Moorella thermoacetica: one gene and its partner. The protein of the gene in region 2 interacts with the protein of the main gene of each other region in a pairwise test. Links are inferred from orthologs where the notes say so. Each region holds a gene or a part of one and is shown on either strand. Other genes may lie near its edges. The genes, in order: ligA and leuS.

The links.
Region 1: the proteins of leuS (region 2) and ligA interact in binary tests that used the Escherichia coli proteins (3 or more experiments, as listed by UniProt). The link is inferred for Moorella thermoacetica from one-to-one orthologs.

The regions. Positions count from the first base shown.
Region 1 is NZ_CP012369.1:1,985,936-1,997,922, reverse strand. The notes cover bases 1,796-4,738. They hold ligA (NAD-dependent DNA ligase LigA), read left to right. Parts: upstream 1,796-2,238; coding sequence 2,239-4,239; downstream 4,240-4,738. Other genes in these bases: MOTHE_RS09925 (PIN domain-containing protein), read left to right, coding at 4,691-4,738; MOTHE_RS09930 (ribbon-helix-helix domain-containing protein), read left to right, coding at 4,456-4,713; pcrA (DNA helicase PcrA), read left to right, coding at 1,796-2,082. Also shown: more of pcrA, read left to right, coding at 1-1,795; more of MOTHE_RS09925, read left to right, coding at 4,739-5,152; Asp-tRNA(Asn)/Glu-tRNA(Gln) amidotransferase subunit GatC, read left to right, coding at 5,490-5,774; Asp-tRNA(Asn)/Glu-tRNA(Gln) amidotransferase subunit GatA, read left to right, coding at 5,792-7,255; Asp-tRNA(Asn)/Glu-tRNA(Gln) amidotransferase subunit GatB, read left to right, coding at 7,255-8,685; MOTHE_RS09905 (HAD family hydrolase), read left to right, coding at 8,698-9,366; MOTHE_RS09900 (XdhC family protein), read left to right, coding at 9,359-10,108; MOTHE_RS09895 (XdhC family protein), read left to right, coding at 10,310-10,639; MOTHE_RS09890 (helix-turn-helix domain-containing protein), read left to right, coding at 10,633-11,169; mocA (molybdenum cofactor cytidylyltransferase), read left to right, coding at 11,189-11,987. UniProt on the Escherichia coli protein: DNA ligase that catalyzes the formation of phosphodiester linkages between 5'-phosphoryl and 3'-hydroxyl groups in double-stranded DNA using NAD as a coenzyme and as the energy source for the reaction.
Region 2 is NZ_CP012369.1:502,716-514,900, reverse strand. The notes cover bases 8,622-11,762. They hold leuS (leucine--tRNA ligase), read right to left. Parts: upstream 11,367-11,762; coding sequence 8,877-11,366; downstream 8,622-8,876. Other genes in these bases: rsfS (ribosome silencing factor), read right to left, coding at 11,391-11,738. Also shown: MOTHE_RS02555 (DNA internalization-related competence protein ComEC/Rec2), read right to left, coding at 1-2,346; MOTHE_RS02550 (bile acid:sodium symporter family protein), read right to left, coding at 2,414-3,379; prmA (50S ribosomal protein L11 methyltransferase), read right to left, coding at 3,430-4,386; MOTHE_RS14070 (globin-coupled sensor protein), read right to left, coding at 4,538-5,275; undecaprenyl-diphosphatase UppP, read right to left, coding at 5,459-6,244; MOTHE_RS02530 (ComEA family DNA-binding protein), read right to left, coding at 6,344-7,018; MOTHE_RS02525 (sodium:proton antiporter), read right to left, coding at 7,153-8,601; bis(5'-nucleosyl)-tetraphosphatase (symmetrical) YqeK, read right to left, coding at 11,910-12,185.

The DNA of each region.
Region 1 (11,987 bases), 1.5 Mb from region 2 along the record:
ACCCGGGTCCTTACTTACCGGGTGGCCGCCCTGATTCAGGAAGGTGTTCGCCCGGAAAACATCCTCGCGGTTACCTTTACCAATAAAGCGGCCCAGGAAATGAAAGAACGCCTGGAGGGCCTGGTAGGGGAGGCGGCCCGGGGCCTCTGGGTCAGCACCTTCCATTCAGCCTGTGTCCGCATTCTGCGGCGGGAGGCCCACCTCCTTGGTTATCGGCCGAATTTTGTCATCTACGATACCGACGATCAGCAGGCGGCCCTTAAAGAGGTCTTAAAAGAGTTAGACCTGGATGATAAAAAATATCCGCCTCGTTCCCTGGCTCAGGTCATTAGCATGGCCAAGAACGACCTTAAGACACCGGAGCGTTTCCTGGACGGCGCGGCCACCTTCCGGGAGCAACAGCAGGGGCAGATTTACCGCCGTTATCAGGAGAAGCTGCGGGAATTAAACGCCATGGACTTTGACGATCTTATCATGCAAACGGTCTTTCTCTGGCAGCAGAATCCCCTGGTATTACGTTACTACCAGCAGCGCTGGCAGCATATCCTGGTGGACGAATACCAGGATACCAACCACGCCCAGTACATCCTGGTGCGTCTCCTTGCCGGTAAAGGGGACAACCTCTGTGTCGTCGGCGACCCGGATCAGGGTATCTACGGCTGGCGGGGAGCTGATATCGGTAACATACTGGCCTTTGAGGAGGACTTCCCCCGGGCCCGGGTGATTCTCCTGGAAGAAAACTACCGGTCCACCCGGCCCATCCTCCAGGCCGCCAATGCCGTTATCCAGCATAATGAGGGGCGCCGGGAGAAACGCCTCTGGACACGGCGGCGGGAAGGAGAGCTGTTGCACCTGTACCGGGCGACTGACGAGCGGGATGAGGGGCGGTTTATCGCCGGCGAGGTTTACCGCCGGCACCAGCAGGAGGGGCGGCCCTTCAGCGACTTTGCCGTCCTCTACCGCACCCATGCCCAGTCGCGGGCCCTGGAAGAGGCCTTTATCCAGGCCGGTGTCCCCTACGAGATTGTCGGCGGCCTGAAGTTCTACCAGCGCAAGGAGATTAAGGATATCCTGGCCTATCTGCGGGTAATTGCCAACCCGGACGATAGCCTCAGCCTGTTGCGGATTATCAACGTCCCCCGGCGGGGTATCGGCGAGGCCACCCTGGCCAGGCTGGAAGCCGCCGCTACCAGTGAGGGGGAGAGCCTTTACCGGGTCCTGGAGCGGGTGGACACCATCCCCGGCATCCCGGCCCGGGGCCGGCAGGCACTGCGGGAACTGGTGGAAATGCTGGATAACCTTCGCCAGCAGCAGGAAAAAATAACGGTGACGGACCTGGTGGCTACCATCTTGCAAGAGACGGGTTATCAAGCAGAACTGGAGGCGGAGCGGACTCCTGAGGCCCAGGCCCGGCTGGAGAACTTGAAGGAATTCCAGACGGTGACCCGGAGCTACGACCAGGGGGCTCCGGAATCATCCCTGGGAGATTTCCTGACCCAGGTAGCCCTGGTGGCGGAGAGTGACACCTATAGCGGCAATGCCGCGGTGGCCTTAATGACCATGCATACGGCCAAGGGACTGGAATTCCCGGTGGTCTTCCTGGCCGGCCTAGAAGAGGGGGTTTTCCCCCATTTTCGCTCCCTGGACGACCCGGCGGAGATGGAAGAAGAACGGCGACTCTGCTATGTGGGCATGACCAGGGCCAGGGAGGTCCTGTATCTCACCCATGCCTGGACGCGTAACCTTTACGGTAGCACCATGAGCAATCCTCCCTCCCGGTTTCTGGATGAGATACCGGCCGACTTGATCCAGGGCGAAGGAACCGGCCTGCGGTCCGGGGTCCTTAGCCGGACCAGTGAGGAACGGGATGACCGGGGCCGATCAACCCGGCGCCAGCCGGCACCGGCAAGGAGCACCCGGGCCTCCTGGCAGGTGGGGGACAAGGTCCAGCATGACGCCTGGGGCCTGGGCGTCATAGTAAAGATCAGCGGCGAAGGCGATGATGCCATCATCAGCGTCGCCTTTCCCGGGCGGGGCATCAAGCAACTGGCCCTCCGCTACGCCCCGATTAGGAAGGCTTAAGTACGCGTAACCCTATGGGAGCTCTTTATGGAGACGCGCCGCTGCTATCCTGGGAAGTTCAGTTTTCAGGAGTTGGCAGAGAGCCGTTGGGTAACTATTTGCGTGGTGGGACATAGCAGCGGCTGCACAGGAAATATTATCTCCGGGGGAATAGGTATGGATTTAGCTGCTGCCCGGCAACGGGTGGAAGAATTGCGACGCCTGATCGAAGAACATAACTACCGCTACTACGTCCTCGACCAACCCTCGATCAGCGACCGGGAATACGACGCCCTGATGCAGGAACTCATAGCCCTGGAGGAGGCTTACCCCGAACTCCGGACCCCGGACTCCCCCAGCCAGCGGGTAGGGGGTGCACCCCGGGAAGAGTTCAACCAGGTGCGCCATCCCCAGGTACTGCTGAGCCTCAACGACGCCTTTAATGAAGGCGACCTGCTGGAGTTTGACCGTCGCGTCCGGGATTTGGCGGGCCGCCCGGTGGAATACGTCATCGAGGCTAAAATTGACGGCCTGGCTGTAGCCCTCACCTACAGGGACGGCCTTTTTACCCTGGGCGCCACCCGGGGAGACGGCCAGGTGGGAGAGGAGGTCACTGCGAATCTCAAAACCATTCCCGCCCTGCCCCTGCGCCTGCGCCGGCCACTGCCTTTTCTCGTGGTCCGAGGGGAGGTCTACATGCCCAAGGTCGCCTTTACCGCCCTGAATGCCGCCCGGGAGGAAGCCGGGGAACCCCTCTTTGCCAACCCCCGTAACGCGGCCGCCGGTTCACTGCGCCAGCTGGACCCGAAAATAACGGCCAGTCGCAGCTTGAGCCTCTTTGTTTATCAGGTAATCAGCCTTACCGGGGCGGAAGTTGCCACCCAGGCCGGGGCCCTGGACTTCCTGGCGGAGCTGGGCTTTCCCGTCAACCCTTACCGGGTCGTGGCCCCGGACATTCAGGCCGTCCTGGAGGAGGTAAAAGCCTGGACGCCGGAAAGGCGGGCGAGTTTACCCTATGAAATCGACGGCCTGGTCATCAAGGTCAACGACCTGGCCCTTCATTCCATCCTGGGGGCGACGGCCAAAGCCCCCCGTTGGGCTATGGCCTATAAATTCCCGGCTGAACAGGCCACCGCCAGGGTGGAGGGGATTATCCTGCGGGTCGGGCGCACGGGGGTTCTGACCCCCACGGCCGTCCTCACCCCGGTCCGCCTGGCCGGAACCACCGTTAGCCGGGCCACTTTACATAATGAAGATTATATCCGGGAGAAGGACATTCGCATCGGCGATACAGTCATTGTTCAGAAGGCCGGCGATATCATCCCGGAGGTGGTGGCTGTTATACCGGAGCGGCGTACCGGGTCGGAAGAGGTCTTTACCATGCCGGAGCGCTGCCCGGCCTGCGGGGCTGCGGTAGTGCGGCCGCCGGGGGAGGCGGCCCACCGCTGCACCGGCGGTCTGGCCTGTCCGGCCCAGGTCCTGGAGGGGATTATCCACTTCGCTTCCCGGGGGGCCATGGACATCCAGGGCCTGGGTCCGGCCATCGTGGCCCAGCTCCTGGAAGCCGGCCTCATCCACGACGCCGCCGATCTCTATTATTTAAAGGAAGAAGACCTGTTAAAACTGGAGCGCTTCGGCCAGCAGTCGGCCAGCAATCTTCTGGCAGCCATTGCTGCCAGTAAAAAGCAACCCCTGGAACGCCTCATCTTTGCCCTGGGTATCCGTAACGTCGGTCAGCGGGCGGCCCGGGTCCTGGCCGATCATTTCGGTTCCCTGGATAAACTGGCCGCGGCCACGGTAGAGGAATTGACCGCCCTGCCCGATATCGGCCCCCGTATTGCCGAGAATATCCGGGAGTTTTTTGGCGAACCCCGGAACCGGGCCGTACTGGAAAAGCTTAAAAAGGCCGGGGTGCGGCTGGAGGCTTTGAATGCAGCAGCCCCGGCCGGACCCTTAACCGGCAAGGTCTTTGTCCTCACCGGCACCTTGCCGGGTATGACCCGCCAGGAAGCGGAGGAACTGATCACCAGGGCGGGGGGTAAAGTCAGCAGCAGTGTGAGCCGGAAAACAGACTATGTAGTCGCCGGTGAAAAACCTGGCTCCAAGTTAGACCGTGCCCGGGAACTGGGAGTGCCGGTAATCAACGCGGATGGGTTGCGACAACTCTTGCGCCAGTAATCCTTTTGGGAGGCCCCGCGTTTGTTGCTTTATGCCGGCATACTCTTCGGCGGCGTCCATTTCACCGAGCGTTAGGTAAAGGGGCGGGGAGATGCAGCAAAAATGGTATCTAAAAGATCGGGTAATACCCTTAACGAGGAACCACGTTGGAAACAAGCCTGGTTGATGCCACCTGACAATGTATAATATAATGTATATACGAAGGGGGCGATAGGCATGGAAAGGATGATCCGTAAACAACTATATCTAAGTCCTGATCAAAACTTTATTCTCAAAGAGACCGCCAGGGAAATGGGGATAACGGAAGCGGAATTAGTCCGCCGGGCTATTGATAGGCATATTGATACTTTTAAGTGGCAAAAGAAAGACAGTAAAGCTTGGGATAAGGAAAGAGAGTTTATCCAACAATGGATTAAACAAGGGCCGGTTAATGGCAAGCGCACATGGAAGCGTGAAGACCTGTATGAGCGCTAAAATATTTGTTGATACCAATGTAATGGTCTATGCCTATGATCGTTCCGAACCAGAAAAACAAGAAAAAGCCTTACAGGTACTTGAGTTTTTAGCAAAGAGAAGAATTGGCGCCATTAGTGCCCAGGTGCTAGCTGAATTTTTTGTGACCGTCACCCGTAAAATACAGCAACCCCTAACAGCAGAACTGGCTTATCAGCGGGTCCAAAACTACCTTGCTTCCTGGACGGTTCTTGATTTGACAGGCTTAATTATTATTGAAGCGTCCCGGGGTGTTCGCGAATATCAGCTATCTTATTGGGATGCCCAAATTTGGGCAACGGCCCGCTTAAACCAAATTAATATTGTTTTGAGTGAAGACTTTAATCCGGGTTCTACTTTGGAGGGCGTTTCTTTTGTTAACCCGTTTGACGGGGATTTTAGCCTGGAATCCGTGATCTAAATCTCCATCTTCTTGGTAGACGGGTTAAAGCAGCTATTGCGCCGCTAACGATTGGCCGCTAAAGATGGGGGGGGGTTAGAGAATGATACCCATAAGGATTTTCGCCGTTTTACCCTTCCTGGTGGCCCTGTTTTTCGCCGTAACCGGTTTGTTCCAGTGGCTCTATCACTATGCCGGAGGTGTTTAATTTAAAAAAGGTCACTTTCTGGCAGGCCCTGTGGTTGTTGCTTATTCTCGGTATTCTTTTCGGCGGTGCATGACGACGGCTCAACATTGCCGTCAGCCAGCCTCTTTGCTATAATTAGGCAGAAAGTACGCTGGAAAAGGTGGTTAAAGTATGCCCATTAGCACTGCAGAAGTCGAGCATGTGGCCCTGCTGGCCCGTCTGAAGCTCTCTCCGGAGGAAAAGACGGCCTATACCGAGCAGCTCAATGCCATCCTGGAGTATATGGATAAATTAAACGCCCTGGATACCAGGGACGTGGAACCCACCGCCCACGTCCTGCCCCTGCGCAACGTCTTTCGCGACGATTGTGCCCGGCCCGGACTGCCCCGGGAGAAAGCCCTGCAGGGGGCTCCCGAAGTTAGCGAAGGCCAGTTTAAAGTACCGCGGGTAGTATAGGCCGGGAGGTAGAAAAGATGGAATTATATTACTTAACAGCCCATGAATTGAGCGACCTGTTGAACCGTAAGGAAATCAGCTCCGAAGAAGCCACGGCGGCCATCATTGACCGGATTGAAGCCGTCGACGGCCGGGTCCAGGCTTATCTAACCCGGACGGCGGAACAGGCCCTGGAAGAGGCCCGGGCTGTGGATGCCGCCCGGGCCCGGGGTGAAACCCTGGGACCCCTGGCCGGGGTGCCCATGGCCCTGAAGGACAATCTCTGTACGGAGGGGGTGCGGACCACCTGTTCGTCCCGGATGCTGGCAGACTGGGTGCCTCCCTATGACGCCACCGTGGTCCGGCGTCTTAAAGAGGCCGGGGCGGTGATGCTGGGCAAGCTCAATATGGACGAGTTCGCCATGGGTTCTTCCACGGAGAATTCCAGTTTCTTCCCCACCCGGAATCCCTGGGACCTGGAGCGGGTGCCGGGAGGTTCCAGCGGCGGCGCCGTGGCGGCGGTGGCTGCCGGCGAAGCCTATTTCGCCTTAGGGTCGGATACGGGCGGTTCCATCCGCCAGCCGGCTTCCTTCTGTGGCGTCGTGGGGATGAAGCCCACCTACGGCCGGGTATCCCGTTACGGCCTGGTGGCCTTCGCCTCCTCCCTGGACCAGATCGGCCCCATTACCCGCGACGTCACCGATTGCGCCCTGGTCCTGGAGGCCATTGCCGGGCATGACCCCCTGGATTCTACGTCCGCCGATCTGCCGGTGCCCGATTACCGGTCGGCCCTGAAGCCGGAAGTGAAAGGCCTGAAGATAGGCGTTCCGCGGGAGTATTTCGGCGCTGGCATGGAACCGGAGGTGGCGGCCATTGTCCGGCGGGCTATTGCCAAACTGGAGGAACTGGGAGCCGTTTGTGAGGAAACCTCCCTGCCCCATACCGAGTACGCCCTGCCGGCCTATTACCTGGTGGCCCCGGCCGAGGCCTCGTCCAACCTGGCCCGTTATGACGGCGTCAGTTACGGCCTGCGGGTGCCGGGCAAGGATATTATCGAGATGTACATGAATACCCGCAGCCAGGGTTTCGGCCCCGAGGTCAAACGGCGGATTATGCTCGGCACCTATGCCTTGAGCTCGGGCTACTATGATGCCTATTACCTGAAGGCCCTTAAGGTACGAACCCTTATCCGCCGGGACTTTGAAACGGCCTTCGAGAAATACGATCTCCTGGCCACGCCTACCTCCCCGACGGTGGCCTTCCGCCTGGGTGAAAAGGCGGGAGACCCCCTGGCCATGTACCTGTCCGACCTGTGTACCATCCCTATTAACATGGCCGGGCTACCGGCCCTGTCTTTGCCCTGCGGTTTCAGCCAGGGACTACCCGTCGGCCTGCAGCTGATTGGTCGGCCCTTTGCCGAGGCCACCCTGTTGCAGGCAGCTTATGCCTTTGAACAGAGTACGGAATACCACCGGCGGCGGCCGGAACTGGGGGTGGCGTAATGGAATACGAAGCTGTAATCGGCCTGGAAGTCCATGCGGAACTGAAGACGGCTTCCAAGGCTTTCTGTAGCTGTAGTACGGCCTTTGGCGGCGAGCCCAATACCCACGTCTGCCCTGTTTGCCTGGGGCTGCCCGGGGTATTGCCGGTTATTAACCGCCAGGTGGTTGAGTTCGGTCTGAAAACGGCCCTGGCCCTCAACTGCCGGGTGGCGCCCTTCTGTAAATTCGACCGCAAGAACTACTACTACCCCGATCTCCCCAAGAACTACCAGATTTCCCAGTACGACCTGCCCCTGGCTACCGGCGGCTACCTGAAGATCAACGTCGACGGCCAGGAGCGGGTAATCGGTATCACCCGGGTGCATATGGAAGAAGACGCCGGCAAACTCGTCCACGTGGACGGACCCGGCGGGGGTTACTCCCTGGTGGACTACAACCGCACCGGCGTACCCCTGCTGGAAATCGTCTCCGAGCCGGACCTGCGCTCTCCGGCGGAGGCCCGGGCTTATATGGAAAAGCTCAGGGCCATCCTCCAGTACCTGGACGTTTCCGACTGCAAGATGGAAGAGGGATCCTTGCGCTGCGACGCCAATGTCTCGGTGCGGCCCCGGGGTTCTCAAACCTTCGGCACCAAGACGGAAGTAAAGAATATGAACTCCTTCCGCGCCCTGCAGCGGGCCCTGGAGTACGAGATTGAGCGCCAGATTGCCATTCTGGAGGGCGGCGGCCGGGTCGAGCAGGCGACCATGGCGTGGGATGAAAGCCGCGGGGTAACAACCGTTATGCGGACCAAGGAGCAGGCCCACGACTACCGCTACTTCCCGGAACCGGACCTGGTACCCCTGGAAATCGACGCCGCCTGGATCGAACGGGTACGCCGGGAGCTTCCGGAGCTGCCCGATGCCCGTTGCCGGCGTTTAATGGATACCTTCGGCCTGCCGGCCTACGATGCCGGGGTGATAACCAGCTCCCGGGACCTGGCCGACTACTTCGACCGGGTAGTGGCCCGGTATCCCGATGCCAAGGTTGTCAGCAACTGGATCATGGGCGACTTCTTACGGCTGTTAAACGCCCGGAACCTTGAGCCCGGCCAGGCGCCGGTACCACCCGAGGAACTGGCAGACCTCCTTGAGTTGCAGAAGGAAGGCACCATCAGCGGTAAGATCGCCAAGCAGGTCCTGGAGGAGATGTTTGCCAGCGGCAAAGGCGCCCGCCAGATTGTCCAGGAAAGGGGCCTGGTCCAGATCAGCGACACCGCCGCCCTGGGGAAGATTGTCGACGAGGTGCTGGCAGCCAATCCCAACGTGGTGGAGGACTACCGCAACGGCAAGGAAAAGGCTCTGGGCTTTCTGGTGGGCCAGGTAATGAAGGCGACAGGGGGGAAAGCCAACCCCGGCCTGGTGAACAAGCTCCTTAAGGAAAGGTTATAGGGAGGCCTGCCCTTGTTTGCCGGCGTACTTTTTGATTTTGACGGCACCCTGGTGGATACTTCCGAGCTGGTTATCAAGTCCTTCCAGCATACCCTGGCGCCCTACCTGGGCCGGGTGGTGGCCCCGAAGGAGGTTTACCCTTACTTTGGTGTTACCTTGAAGGAGGGCCTGGCCGCTTTCATGCCCGACCACCTGGACGAGATGCTCCATGAGTATCGTCGTTATAGTGCCGCGCACTTTGATGACCTGGTCCGGCCCTGTCCTGGGGTCCGTGAGGGTTTGCAACGATTGCAGCAGGCCGGTATTAAACTTGGAGTAGTCACTTCTCGATTACGTGATACTACCCTCTACGGTCTGGAACTCTGTGGCTTGACTTCTTTTTTCCCGGTGATCGTTGCCGCCGAGGACGTAACCAGCCACAAGCCGGGCCCGGAGCCTGTCCGTTACGGCCTGGAACTCCTGGGAGTGGAGGCGGGGGCGGCAGCCATGATCGGCGACAGTCCTCACGATATCCAGGCGGCCCGGGCAGCGGGCGTCACCAGCGTGGCCGCCGGCTGGAGCAGGGTGCCCCGGGACCAGATCCTGGCCGCCGGCCCGGAGGTACTGGTGGCCAGCATGACTGAGTTTGTCGATTTCTGCCTGGACGGTCCTAAGGGGGGGAGGCTGGCTCAGAATGGGTAAACTGGCTTTTTTCCAGGAGCTGCTTGCGGCCCTGGAAGAACAGCGACCAGCGGTAGCGGCTACAGTGGTCAAGGTAGAAGGAGAGGTCCCTGGTATGGCGGTCGGTTCTCACTTCCTCTGGATGCCTGACGGCCGCTACGAAGGGCCGGGAGCAGCCGTCCTGGAGGAGACCCTGGGCGAGGTGGCGCCAGAGGTCCTGGCCGGGCACCAGCCCCGGCTGGAAACCGTGAAGGTTAAAGGTGGTAACATCACCCTTTTCCTGGAGCCGGTGCTTCCTGAACCCCGGATTTTAATCCTTGGCGGCGGCCATGTAGGCCAGCAGGTGGCGGCAGCGGCCAAACTGGTAGGTTACCGGGTAACGGTGGTGGACGACCGGCCCGATTTTGCCAACAAGGCTTTATTTCCGGCTGCTGATCGGATCATCTGCGCTCCCTTTACCACCGCTCTCCAGGAGATCGAGATCAATCCATCTACATTTATCGTCATTGTCACCCGGGGCCACCGCTATGACTATGAGTGCCTGCGGGCGGTCATCCAGGCCCCGGCGGCTTATATCGGCATGATTGGCAGCCGGCGCCGGGTCCAGGGGGTAAGGGAACGCCTGCTGGAGGAGGGGGTCGATCCGCAGGCACTGGCGAGGGTCCATGCTCCCATAGGCCTGGATATCGGCGCCGAGACCCCTGCCGAGATCGCTATCAGTATCCTGGCGGAGATTATCCGGGTGTACCGCCGGGGAGTTTAGATATTGCCGCCAGTCATGAGCTGGCGGTAATTTTTTAACCATCGGGTTACTTCTGCTAGCCTTTGCTTACTTGCTCATGTTTATGACCGCCCAAGCAAGAAAAAATGGATTAAAATCTCCTGAAAAAGGAGGAAAAAGTGTTAGCTGCGTTGTAATTATCTTTAATGACTTGCAGCAGCCTAAAGCAGGGGGGCGAAGGATATGGACCGGGAGCTTATCGGTGAAGTCATTAAGTCATTGCAACAGGGTAAGCGCTGCGCCCTGGCGACCATTATCCAGGTTAAGGGTTCGGCCCCCAGGGAAGCTGGTACCAGGATGCTTATCAGCGCCGATGGCCATATCCAGGGTACAGTGGGCGGTGGTTGCGCCGAAGCGGCCATTCGCCAGCGGGCTCTAATGGTCCTGGACAGGGGGCGCCCGGAGATTTATCACCTGGACCTGACGGCCGACACGGCCGAAGACGAAGGCATGGTCTGTGGCGGCGTCATGGACGTATTTATTGAACCATTGGAGGTAATAGGGGAGTGCTAGGGAAAAAGATACGCCAATTGCGCCGGGAGCGGGGGATGAGCCTTAAGGATGTGGCCGAAAAAACGGGCCTGACTTCTAGCTTCCTGAGCCAGGTTGAACGGGACCTTGCAGACCCGTCAATCACATCCCTGCGTAAGATTGCCGAGGCCCTGGATATTCCGATCTTTTATTTTCTCTTAAACCCTGAGGATCATAGCCCGGTGGTCAGGAAAGACCAGCGCAAGGTCCTGCGCTTTCCCCAGTCCCACCTGACCTATGAACTGCTGTCTCCGGATCTGAACCGCAATATGGAGGTTATGATGGCCCGCCTGGAACCGGGGGCGGCCAGCTGTGACGAGCCCCTGGCCCATCCGGGGGAGGAGTGCATCGTCGTGCTCCAGGGGGTTATGGAAATAGATATCGGTGGCGAGGTTTTCCGGGTAGAAACGGGGGATAGTATCTACTATTACGCCTCAATCCCCCATAAACTCTGGAGCGTTGGCGAGGAAGAACTGGTCTTTATTTCCGCTATTACCCCGCCGCAATTCTAGGGGAAGGACTTGTATCTCAATGCAACTGCGCCAGGCTTTAGATTTACAAGCCAAGGAGATTATTACCATGGTGGGGGCCGGGGGTAAGACTTCGGCCCTTATTTGTTTGGCCCGGGAGCTGGCGGCCGCCGGGAAACGGGTAATTGTAGCCCCTACCACCAGGATGCTCCCCGGCCAGCTTTCCCGCCTGGCCGAACCTATTCTCAACAGTGACGGTAACTGTTTAACGAAAACTGTCAAGTACCGCTTGCAGAGAGAAAATCTGATTACCTGCGGTTCCGGTATCGATGACCGGGGCAAGGTAATAGGTCTTGACGCGGCCACGGTAGCGGCCCTGGGCGATCTGGACGTCGATTACCTGCTCCTGGAAGGTGATGGGGCGGCGGGCGCCCTCCTCAAAGCCCCGGCGGCCCATGAGCCGGTCATCCCGCCGGTCACGACCATGGTGATCGCGGTAGCCGGCCTGCCGGTCCTGGGCCAGCCCCTGGCCCCGCCCTTTGTCCACCGGCCCCGACTAGTGGCCGGACTCCTGGGACGGGGAGAGGACTGTCCCCTGGCGACAGCCGATGTAGCCAGGGTTCTGGCCTACCCGGATGGGGGCCGCAAAGGAGTACCGCCGGGGGCCCGCTGGCTGGCCCTCCTCAATCAGGCCGAGGGTTACGACCTTTTACGTCGGGGACGAGAGGTAGCCGCCGCCATCTTTAACGCCGGCGGGGAAAAGGTGATCCTGGGTGCGGTGGCTACTGCAAACCCGGTACGCCAGGTCCTTGGGGGCCCGGACCCTCCGGCCGGCAAGGTGGGGGTTATCGTCCTGGCCG
Region 2 (12,185 bases):
GACGCCCCGCCCCTGCCAGTAGCCCACTACCTCCGGCGCCGGGTGGCCGAAGTTATTTCTCTCCCCCACGGAGAAAACCACCGCTTGGGGGGACACCTGCTGCAAAAAGGACGGCTCCAGGCCGAAGCGGCTGCCATGGTGGGGTACTTTAAAGACGGTACTGCGGACATTCATCCCGGCCCTCTCCAGATCGGCCATGGCTTCAGCCTCAATATCGGCGCCCAGAAGAAGGCTGAAGTCCCGGTAAACCACCTTCATGACCAGGGAATTGTTGTTGCTGTCGGAGTTGCTGCCGCTGATCTCCCGGCCGGGATGCAGGACCTGGAGGTCCACTACCGGGTCCAGGGCCAGGGTGGCCCCCCGTCCCGCCTCCTGCCAGGGGATACCCCGGGCCTGGAGTTCCGCCAGGAAGGGACGGTACTCGTTAACCATACTGCCCCGCAAGGGGGGGACGACGACCAGGGAGACAGGCATCTGCCGTACCACGGCCATGAGGCCGCCCAGATGATCAGTATCCGGGTGGGTGCTGACGACTGCATCCAACCGCCGCACCCCCTGGCGGTGGAGGAAGGGCACCACCACCCTCTCCCCGACGTCAAAATCGCCCTGCTCGAAGGGCCGACCGCCGCCGTCGACCAGGATGTGCCGGCCGCCGGGGGTGGCCAGGTAAATGGCGTCCCCCTGGCCGACGTCGATAAAGGTCACCCCTAGTTCTCCCGGCTGCCCCGGGTGGTAAAGGTAGACCAGCAAAGTTGCCAGGGTCAGGGCCGCCACCACTCCAAGCTCGCGAAGATGCCACCGCCACAAGGCCAACCAGCGCGGTTCCCGGCGGCGCAGCCAGAGTTCCCTCAGGATGATCAGGACCAGGTAATAACCGGCCACCCCCAGGGGCGAGGGTGTGGCCAGGGGCAGGGTCATCCCCGGCAAGCCGGCCAGGCCGGCGAGGAAGGCTAGCATTAGGTTGACGAGGGGGCCCAGGGCGTTAAACACGGTCCCTGCCAGGGGCAGGCTCACGAGGGCCAGGGCGGAGGCCGCCAGGCCCAGAGTGACAATGGCTCCCACCAGGCCGGCGGTGATCAGGTTGGCTGGCAGGCTGAGAAGGGAAACAAAACTAAAGTAATAGGCTACCAGGGGCAGGGTAGCTACCTGCGCCGCCAGGGGGATCACCAGGTAGGCCCGCCAGGCGGGAAGCCAGGCCAGAAGGTCATCCAACAAAGGGTAAAGATACACGATGCCCCACGTGGCGGTAAAGGAAAGCTGAAAACCGCTGTCATAAAGGGAACGGGGGCGTACCAGCAGGATTAACAGGGCTGCCAGGGCCAGGGCGGTGTAGAAATCGCGGCGCTGGCGGCGCCAGAAGGCTATAAGCCCCAGGCCGGCCATAATGGTCGCCCGGTTTACCGAGGGTGTGAAACCGGTGACAGCGGCATAAAAGATCAGACCGGCCAGCCCCAGGGCCACCGCTGTCTCTGCTCTTAGACCCAGGAGGCCGGCTATAGCCATGACTATAAGTAAAACCAGGGCCGTGTTGGAGCCGCTGACGGCGAAGAAATGGAAAACCCCCAGGTTTTTAAAGGTGTCGCTGTCCTGATCCGTTAATTCCTCGACGTCGCCGAAGAGAAGGGCGGCAAGAATCCCCGCCTGGCGCGGTGGCAGGGCGGCTGCAATAGCCGTTTTTACCCTGCCTTTGGCTGCCAGGGCCAGGCGTACCAGGGGGTTACCTGCCTCTTTTTCCAGCTTGACTATGGCCCGGGGGTCATTGAGCAACATGCGGTTATAAATATAGCGTCGGGCGAGGTAGGCGCGATAGTCAAACTCGCCGGGGTTGCGGGCCGGCGGTGGCGCTGTGAGCTGGCCGTGGACGCGGAGAACGTCGCCGTAATGGTACCGGGGCAGGCTTTTGTTTCTATCCCGCCGGTAGATAACTACCTGGACGTTTTCTTTTATCTTTTTACTATATGCGCCCTGACTGACCTCCCGGGCCGCCAGGGTATAAACGACCCGGTCGGGATAAAGCTGCGGTTCCCCTGTCACCATCCCGGTGAGGTCGAGATAGGTGTCGCGATCGCCCGCAAGTTGACTCTGGTGAAGGCAGTTGTCCCAGGTACTAATAAAAAAACCCATGGCCACAAATCCGGCCAGGAGCAAGTACATCCAGGCGGGCCGTTGCGGCGGCCGCCAGAAGAGGTAGGCCAGGGCCCAGAGGGCCAAGGCTATGACCAGGGGAGAGAGCAGCACCGCGGTATCCCCCGGCGCTACCGCTCCTGCCGCCCCCTCCTGAAAGCGCGCCAGCAACAGGCCGACTATATAGGCTACGGTAACCCAGAGGAGCGGTCGATCACGCATGGGTTAAACTTCGCCAGTCAGGGAAAAGATTCCTGCCCGCCCGTAAAGATATTGCCCTTCTGATCTCCTACCTCCTGGCCAGCCGGGCGGCCGGTGCCGGCGCGCGCCGGGCCCAGAAATTAGCCAGGAAGGAACCGCTCAAGTTGTGCCAGACACTGAAGATGGCGCTGGGCAAAGCCGCCACCGGGGTAAGGAACTTCATGGCCAGGGCCGCCCCCAGGCCAGAGTTCTGCATACCCACTTCGAAGGAAACGGCCCGGGCCTGGGCCTCGGTCATGCGGCAGAGGTATCTAGCGACAAAATAGGCCATGAGGAAACCCAATCCATTATGGAGGATTACGGCGAGGATCACAGCGCCGGCGACGTTGACGAGTTTGGCGGCGCTACCGGCCACCACAGCGGCGATAATTATCACGATGGCGATGACGGAAACTGAGGGCATTACCTGGTTAACCACCCTGGCCCGTTCATTGCCCAGCACCTGCCTGATGACCAGGCCGATAATAATCGGCAGCAGGACAATCTTGGCGATGTCAATAAGCAGGGCCAGGGGTTCTACGGGAATAAACTTCCCGCCCAGGAGCAAGTAAAGGTACGGAGTAATAAAAGGTGCTATCAGGGTCGTGATCGAAGATATGGTTACCGACAGGGCTACGTCTCCTTGAGCAATAAAGGTCATCACGTTGGAGGCCGTCCCGGAAGGGACGCACCCCACCAGTACCACCCCGGCGGCCAGCTCCGGTGGCAATCGTAATATGGTAGCAATGGCAAAGCCCAGCAAGGGCATAATGATAAACTGGAGGGCCACACCAACTACCACATTTAATGGCTGCTGCAGAACCCCGGCAAAATCCCCCATAGTCAGGGTCATGCCCATGCCCAGCATGACCACGCCCAGGAGATAAGAAATATATTTGCCAAGGAATTGAAAGGAGTTGGGGCTGAGCAGGGCCAGGGCGGCAAAAACTATCACCCATAATGTAAAGTACTTAGGAATGATCTCCAGCAAGGAACGGTTTTTCTTTGTTGCCATAACTTAAAGCCTCCTACCGCAATACCTGAGCCATAATTCCAGAACTGGGATTAACATTCGACAGGGTCCGGCAATAGGTTCCGGACAATAAATGTGACCCACTCCCCTGAGGTCAGGGTGTCCTCGACGGCAAACCCGTTAGCCAGCAACGCGTCCTCAACAACCCCGGCTTTACCCCTGGAGATGCCGGAGGCGATAAGGGTTCCCCCGGCTGGCAATACCCTGCCGGCATCCGGGATCATTTTAAGAATAACTTCCGCCAGAATATTGGCCACGACCAGGTCAAAGGGGCCTTCCAAACCGGCAAGCAGGTCGTTATTCCTGACGGTGACTTTGTCTGCGGCACCGTTACGGGCGATATTTTTCCGGGCTACCGCCACCGCCACCGGGTCCAGATCAAGGGCCAGCACCGCACCAGCACCCATTTTAGCGGCGGCCAGGGCTAGAATCCCTGTACCGCAGCCGACATCGACGACCCTGGCCCCGGGCTTGAGGACCCGCTCCAGGGCCTGGAGGCTGAGGATAGTTGTCGGGTGGGTACCCGTACCAAAGGCCATGCCGGGATCTATCTCGATAACTGTTTCCCCGGGGGAAGGAGTATATTCTTCCCAGGTAGGCTTGATGGTCAACCCCTTCGTTACCCGCACCGGGTGGTAGTATTTCTGCCATCCGTAGGCCCACTCCTCTTCCCTGGCCAAGCGGTACCTGACAGTCGCAGCTCCCGGGTCCAGGCCCACTGCTGCCAGGGCCTTTACCCTGGTCTGAATCTCCCCGGCCCTTTCTTCCTGCCAGGAAACCACGGGAAGGTAGGCCCTGACGCGTACCCCGGACGCGGGATAATTAGCCGGGTCAAGGGCATAGATCTCTCCGTAACGATCTTCCCATTTGCGGGTAAGGTCGGCACTATCCTCAATGACCACCCCTGTGGCCCCGTAATCCTCCAGGATCACGGCCACGGCTTCCACCGCTTCCGCGGTGGTCAGCACCTCCACTTCTACCCACTGCAAAGGCTCTATCTACCTCCACTAATTGATCAAAGGAGCAATTCCCCCGGAGGTGTAAAAAACCGGTCCCCGGACCGGTCAAGAAGCTATCCCCCCTTCCCACCGCCAGCCTGCGGGGTACGCGGGTGCTTATGACAGTGCGAAGTTATAAAAACTACTCCTTCCCTGTTTGTTGCATGCGCGCCAGGAGGCGGTGGTTTTCCTGGACCTTCTGGGTGATATCCCTGGCGGACTGGGACGTCCTGGCTGCCAGGTCCCGTACCGCCTGGGCGACGACAGAAAAGGTGCGGCCGTGCTCCCCGGCCCGGGCGGCCTCGATGGAGGCGTTAAGGGATAGAATCTTGGTCTGTTCGGCAATATCGCCGATAATCTTGGCCACGGCAGCAATCTCATCCTGGAAGTGGCCAAGCTGCTGAAGCTGGTCGATGATGTAGTTTTCGATGGCCAGCTGCATATCAAAAATAATCCGTTTGGTAAAGGCCTCCAGCAGGCGCAAACATAAATCTGGATCGTCGGCATGATAGTGCCAGATAACGCGGCGGATCTCGCTAAGATAAATCCGGTAGGCCCCCAGGTACCACTTGGGATAGAGGCCAATTTTCTGGTGTTTCTTTCCAATGCGCAGGCGGCCGGATATGTACTCCCCGTCTATGCGCGGCGCGGTCAGGCTGATGAAGTAAGCCTTCTGGGTCTGGGTCAGCCGTTCGAGGGTGCTATGTTGTTTAATCATGTTCTCCAGGTAGGGGTACTGTAAGAGGTGATCGTAGAAGGTCTTGACTACTGCATCAGCCTCTTTGATAAAGATCTCCTTTTCAGCCTCCATAAGGCCGAGTTCAGCCTCGCTGAGGGTCAGGAAACGTAACTGTTCGGCATAGGCATCATTAGCCACCATTTGGCGAACCTCCCCTTTTTCTCCTGGATGGAACAAATTTCGCCCTCGACCGGTATTTTCCTGCTCAATATTTTTTCTAGCCCGCAATTTTTTCTTATCCTGCGACCTTTTTTGCCCCCGGCCCGCTGGTACAGATTACCTTCAGGCTCTGATTACGCGATCGCCATGAACGTCCCCGCAAGTTTAACGGCGAAGCCAGAAAACCGCCACGATCAGGGCGGCCAGCAAGATGCGGTAGCCAGTAAACAGGAGATAGCTGCCGCGGCGGAGGTACTGGAGCAAAAACTTGATGGCCAGGAAACCGACAACAGCGGCTGTCAGGACACCGGCGATAAAGGCCAGATTGACTTCGTGCAGGGGTAACTCTTTTAACTTTAAAAGCGCCGCCCCGGCGATGATAGGAACAGACATGAGGAAGGAAAAACGGGCGGCTGTCTCCCGTTCCATGCCTGTGAGGAGCCCGGCCGTCATGGTAATGCCGGAACGAGAAACGCCGGGAATGATTGCCAGGGCCTGGGAGATACCGACTATGATACCGTCAAAGAGGTTGACGTCGTCCAGCTGTCTCCTCTTGCGGCCCACCCTGTCGGCCCACCAGAGGCCGAGGCCCATGAGGGTAAGGGTCAGGGCAATGAGGAGGGGCGAGCGGAAAATGGTCTCCGCCTGTTTTTCAAAAAGCACACCAAAGATGGCCCCGGGGATAGAAGCGACGATTAAATACCAGAACAGGCGGCCGTCCTGGCTCCGGGGTTGGCCCAGGCCGCTGAGGACCAGTTCGATTATATCCCGCCAGAAATAGGCTACCACGGCAATCAGGGTACCAAGGTGCAGGGCGACGTCAAAGGTCAACCCCGGGTCGGGCCAGCGGAAAAACCAGGGCGTTAAAATCAGGTGGGCGGAACTGGAGATGGGTAAAAACTCACCCACCCCCTGGACGAGGCCCAGGACTATGGCCTGCAAAACAGTCATTATCCATGCGCTCCTTTACTGGTAAGCACTACAGACCAAGTTTATCTTGGCCCTTGGCGGGTGTCAAGGTCCTATAGGCTCCGTCAGGTAATTAATTATTTAATTTACGGTGATCAGGTCCTTGAGATCGGCAAACTTTTTGGCACCGATACCGGAGACATTTTGCAGGTCTTCAATGGTGCGGAAGGGACCCTTCTGGGTCCGGTAGTCGAGAATGCGCTGGGCCAGGGTCGGGCCAATCCCCGGCAGGCTGTCCAACTCGGCCAGACCGGCGGTGTTGATATTTACCTTGCCCCCGGTCCTGGACGAAGAGCTGCCAGCTGGGTTCCCCGGGGCCGCTCCCGGGCCGGTGGCAGCGCCGGCCGGGGCATTTACCCTTGCTTCCTCTCCCTGGCGGGGTACGATTACCTGCTGGCCATCACTTAAAGGAGCGGCCAGGTTCAGGGCGTTGGGGTTCGCTTCCGGGAGCACGCCGGCCAGGTGGATGGCCTCATTGACCCTGGCACCGGCTGGGAGCTCGTAAACGCCCGGCATTTTTACTGCCCCGGCCACATGGACCTGAATGGTAGCCGGATTATTGGCGGCCGCCTGTCCCTGGCCAGCGCCATTACTGCTGTTCCCAGGAGCCCCGGCCTGCTCCCCTGGTATCACCCGGGGCAGGTCTGCTGCCGCCTGCCGTTCCCGCCAGCTACCATACTGGATGCCGGCTCCGAAGATGAGAGCCACCGCCAGGGCTGCTGCCAGCCAGCGTACGCGCCTGTCCCACTCCCACATGCTGCATCACCCCGGAAGAAATTTCTTCCTGGAATTAATTACGACTCAAAAGGCCATCTTCCTGCCAGCGACGACATAATTTTCGCCGGGATTGGATCCCGGCGAATGATGGAAGGCCGCCCCGGGGCGGCCCTTTAACGGAAGAAAATCAAGGTGTCCAGGATAAATAAAGGAATTAAAATCCCTATCGACCAGCCCATGTAGCCGAAAAAGCTGGGCATGCGAATATTATTCTCTTCCGCTATTGACCGCACCATAAAGTTGGGGGCATTACCGATATAAGTATTGGCACCCATAAACACGGCGCCGCAGGATATGGCCAGGAGCATCTTGGGAGCCACGACACCCAGGGTGGTAGGCACCCCGGTGGTTGCCCCCAGGCTGGTAGCGGTGGTCAGGAATACCAGGTACGTCGGGGCGTTATCCAGGAAGCTGGAAAGGGCTCCCGTGGCCCAGAAAAATTGGGCCGGGTGAGTTAAGCCCAGTTCCGCGCCGCGGGCGTGGAGGATGGCCAGGGCCGGAATCATGGTCATAAAGATACCGGCAAAAAGGATGGCTACTTCCTTGATGGGACCCCAGGTAAAGCGATTATCTTTACGAATATCCATAGAAGTAGTCTTCCATGACAGGAAAGCCGCCAGGAGAATGGCCAGGTCGCGGATTATGTTGGTGTAGGGCAGCACCACTGCTTCTTCGCCGTGGCGGAAGATAGTAATGCCGTAAAGGTTCCCGGTTTGCTGGTCGGCAAAGGCCGGGTTCTTGGCCAGGATACTACTTAAAATAACAGCGCCGACAATGATACCCAGGTAAATAAGATTCTGTAAACCCTCTACCCGCAAGGGGTCCTGCCCGCCCTTTGCCCGGGGCACCTTTTCTTTACGGTAAAAGTAACTATCCAGGAAGTAGTAAAGGGTGAGGAGGATTAGTACATTAAATCCCATGGGCAGGATTAACCTCATGGTCCAGAAGAAGGGCACCCCCCGTAAATAACCCAGGAACAGGGGCGGGTCGCCTACGGGGGTGAGGGCCCCGCCGATATTGGAAATGAGGAAGATAAAAAAGATGATTATGTGGGCCTTGTAACGCCGCCACTCGTTGGCCCGGATAACCGGCCGGATCATGAGCATGCTGGCTCCGGTGGTCCCAATCCAGCTTGAGAGGATCGTGCCCACCAGCAGGAGCAGGACGTTCACACCCGGATTACCCCGCAGGGTACCACGAAGAATGATTCCCCCTGCCACTACGAAGAGACCGAAGAGAAGGATGATAAAGGGCAGGTAATCCAGGAGATACACTTCCACTGCCTGGGTAAAGGCCGTACCGCTCCCGAAGGCAATTAAGAACGGTACAAAGAAAACCAGGGACCAGAACAAGCTTACCTTCCCCATGTTGTGCTCCCACCAGGAGGCGTTGACCAGCGGCCAGATGGCAATGGACAGGAGCATCCCTACAAAGGGTAATACGCTCCATAAAGGTAACATTTTACCCAGCTCGTTTCCTGTCGCCGCCCATGCCACCCCCCCGAGGGGCAAAAAAGAGCCGCAAAGAAGCAAGGTTAATACCGCAACTCTTTTAATGCTCATCTCCACCTGTCCCTTCTCTGAGAATACAATTTTCGGGCCAATTCCATAATAAAAAAACATCGCCCCCCTGGATAGTGAATCTTGTCCACCAGGGGGTTACCCTGACCTGGAGCGGGGCCCTGTTATCCCAGGTGGATGACTTTTTTGCCCTTAGGCTCCAACTCCCGGTCAGGGTCGCCGATGATCCCTGGCGGCTGTCGCGGGGGTACAGTCTCTGTCCTGCAGAAATTACCCCGATTTGGAAGGCCCCCAGGTTCAACAGGTTTAGATGTCCATCAACTGGCCCGGCGAGCTACCACATTGACAAGTTTATCAGGGACAACAATGACCTTTACCACCTGCTGTCCGGCCAGCAGGGCTGCCACCTTATCCCGGTTCAGGACGAGTTCCTCGATTTTCTCCCTGGCCAAACCTGCCGGCACCTGCATCCGGTCTTTTACCTTACCGTTAATCTGGATTACTAGAGTGATCTCCTCTTCCACCAGGGCCTCAGGGTCGTACTGGGGCCAGGATTCCCGGTGAACGCTTTCCTGTCCACCTAGGCCCTGCCAGAGTTCCTCAGTAATATGGGGGGCAAAGGGAGCCAGCAGGGTTACCAGCTTGCGCAAGACCTCTCCCATGAGAACCAGATTCTGCTCCTCTTCCGGAACAGTGTCCTGGTAACGATAACAGCCATTGACCAGTTCCATAATAGCGCTGATGGCCGTATTAAAGTTAAAGCGTTCCTCCACATCCTCAGTAACTTTCTTGATGGTGGCGTGGAGGAGGCGCCAGAGCTCCCGGTCAGCATGGCTCCTGATTTCCAGGCTGCCTCCCGCCCTGCGGACTGCGTCAGCGTAGGAACCTACCAGGCGCCAGACCCGGTTTAAGAAGCGGTAGCAACCCTCCACTCCCTGGTCGCTCCACTCCAGGTCCCGCTCCGGCGGGGCGGCAAAGAGGATAAAGAGGCGGGCCGTATCCGCCCCGTAACGATTGATTATCTCCTCAGGACTGACGATATTGCCTTTGGACTTGGACATCTTGCTGCCGTCCTTAAGGACCATTCCCTGGGTCAGGAGGTTCTGGAAGGGCTCCTCCACCCCTACCAGGCCGAAATCATGGAGGGCCTTGGTGAAGAAACGGGCGTACATCAAATGGAGGATGGCGTGCTCCACCCCGCCGATATACTGGTCCACGTTCATCCAGTAGTCGACTTTATCCCTCTCAAAGGCCCGATCCTGGCTGTGGGGACTGGTATAGCGCAGGAAGTACCAGGAAGAACAGACGAAGGTGTCCATGGTGTCCGTTTCCCGCCGGGCCGGGCCGCCACACCGGGGACAGGTGGTATTAACAAACTCCGGGCAATAGGTTAAGGGCGATTCCCCTGTGGGTCTGAATTCCACTCCTTCGGGCAGGATAACCGGCAGGTCTTCCTCCGGTACCGGCACAATACCGCACTGGTCGCAGTAGATCATGGGTATGGGGGCGCCCCAGTAACGCTGGCGGGAAATGAGCCAGTCCCGCAGGCGGTAGTTCACCCTGGCCCTGCCCCTGCCGATACTCTCCAGGTATTCAGTAACCTTCTGAATACCCTCCCGGTTGGGCAGGCCATTAAAGGGACCCGAATTCACCATAATGCCGTCTTCTACATAGGCCGCTGCAAGCTCTCCGGCCGGCAACTCCGAACTGGCGGGCCGGATAACGACCTTTACAGGCAGGTCGTATTTGCGAGCAAATTCAAAGTCCCGCTGGTCATGGGCCGGTACCCCCATGACGGCACCGGTACCATATTCCATGAGGACATAGTTAGCAATCCAGATGGGCACCCGTTCGTTATTTACCGGGTTAATGGCATAGGCACCTGTAAAAAGACCTTCCTTTTCCTTTTCCGTGGCGGTGCGATCCAGGGCGCTCAAATAGCGCGCCGCCTGGACGAATTCCTCCACCGGCCCCTCATAGGGCGTCCCGGCGGTTAACTTCTCCACCAGGGGGTGTTCGGGCGCCAGGACCAGGTAGGTAACGCCGTACAAGGTGTCGGGTCGCGTGGTGAAAACAGGAATCTCTTCGCCGCTACCCTCCACCCGGAAGACTACTTCCGCACCGGAACTCTTGCCAATCCAGTTCTCCTGCATGATCTTTACCTTATCCGGCCAGCCCGGGAGCTTTTTCAAATCCTCCAGCAGGCGATCGGCATAATCGGTAATGCGGAAGAACCACTGCTCCAGGTCTTTACGCATTACCGGGGTATGGCAGCGCTCGCAGGCCCCGTCTACCACCTGTTCGTTGGCGAGGACGGTAGCGCAGGAGGGGCACCAGTTGACAGCAGCCTTCTTGCGGTAGGCCAGGCCGTGTTTATACATTTGCAGAAAAAGCCACTGAGTCCAGCGGTAGTAGTTGGGGTGGCAGGTGGCCACCTCCCGGTCCCAGTCGTAGCTGATGCCCATGGCATGGAGCTGGCGGCGCATGTTGGCAATATTGCTCCAGGTCCACTCCGCCGGCGGGATGCCCCGGTGGATGGCGGCGTTTTCCGCCGGCAGGCCAAAGGCATCCCATCCCATGGGATGGAGGACGTTATAACCCCGCATCCGCTTGACCCTGGCCACTACATCACCGATGGAATAGTTCCGGACGTGCCCCATGTGCAAGTTGCCAGAAGGGTAGGGGAACATCTCCAGGCAGTAAAATTTGGGCTTATCGGGATCCTCCGTTACCCGGTACAGGTCGCTGGCCTCCCAGCGGCGTTGCCATTTGGGTTCGATCTCTTTGAAGTTATAGCGTGCTTCCATAAATGTCACTCCATACTACCAGACTCAAGGGCTCTCTATGGCTACTCTCCGGGCATCGCCCCAGAGGCGCTCCAGGTCGTAGAACCGGCGCTCTTCTTCGAGAAAGATATGGACTACTACGGCACCATAATCCAGCAATACCCATCGAGCCGCCTCCAGGCCTTCCCGGTGGAGGAGTTCCACCCCGGCTGCGTCCAGGATCTCTTCGACCCGGCCGGCTATGGCCTGAACCTGGACGGTGGAGGTACCGCTGGCGATGACGAAATAGTCGGCAATGAGGGTTATGCCCTGCAGGTCAAGGATAACCGGATCAATTCCTTTTTTCTCCAGCACCGCCTGGGCCGCCAGCTGGGCTACCCGGCCTGCATCCATAAATTTTAGCCTCCTACGTAAATAGGGTTCTACAATTTAGGCTATTAGTTGGTTTCCTGGGGGCTGGTTTGAACTATATTAACTCCATGCCAGATTTTCTTTCTTTTGCTGGCGATTGCTGGCCGTCATAAGCGGCCCGTCCGCATATGAATTAGGGTGGAAAGATTACTTTCAGGCGCTGGTTTCCTCCTGGCCGGACAGGAGGAGATAGTTTCGGGCCTCGATGGTGACCGGGTGGAGGGGTTGGCCTTTGCCCACGAGGTAAAGAATACTGGTTTCAAAGGCTTTCAGCAGGGCCGCATTTAAATCTGCGGCTGCCAGCCGGCGCAGTTCTTCCACCCCGGGAAAACGGCGTTCCGGTTCAATAACATCCGCCAGGTAAATAATCTTATCCAGGGCCGTCATGGCTACGGCTCCTACCGTATGCCGGGCGACGGCCTGGAGAAC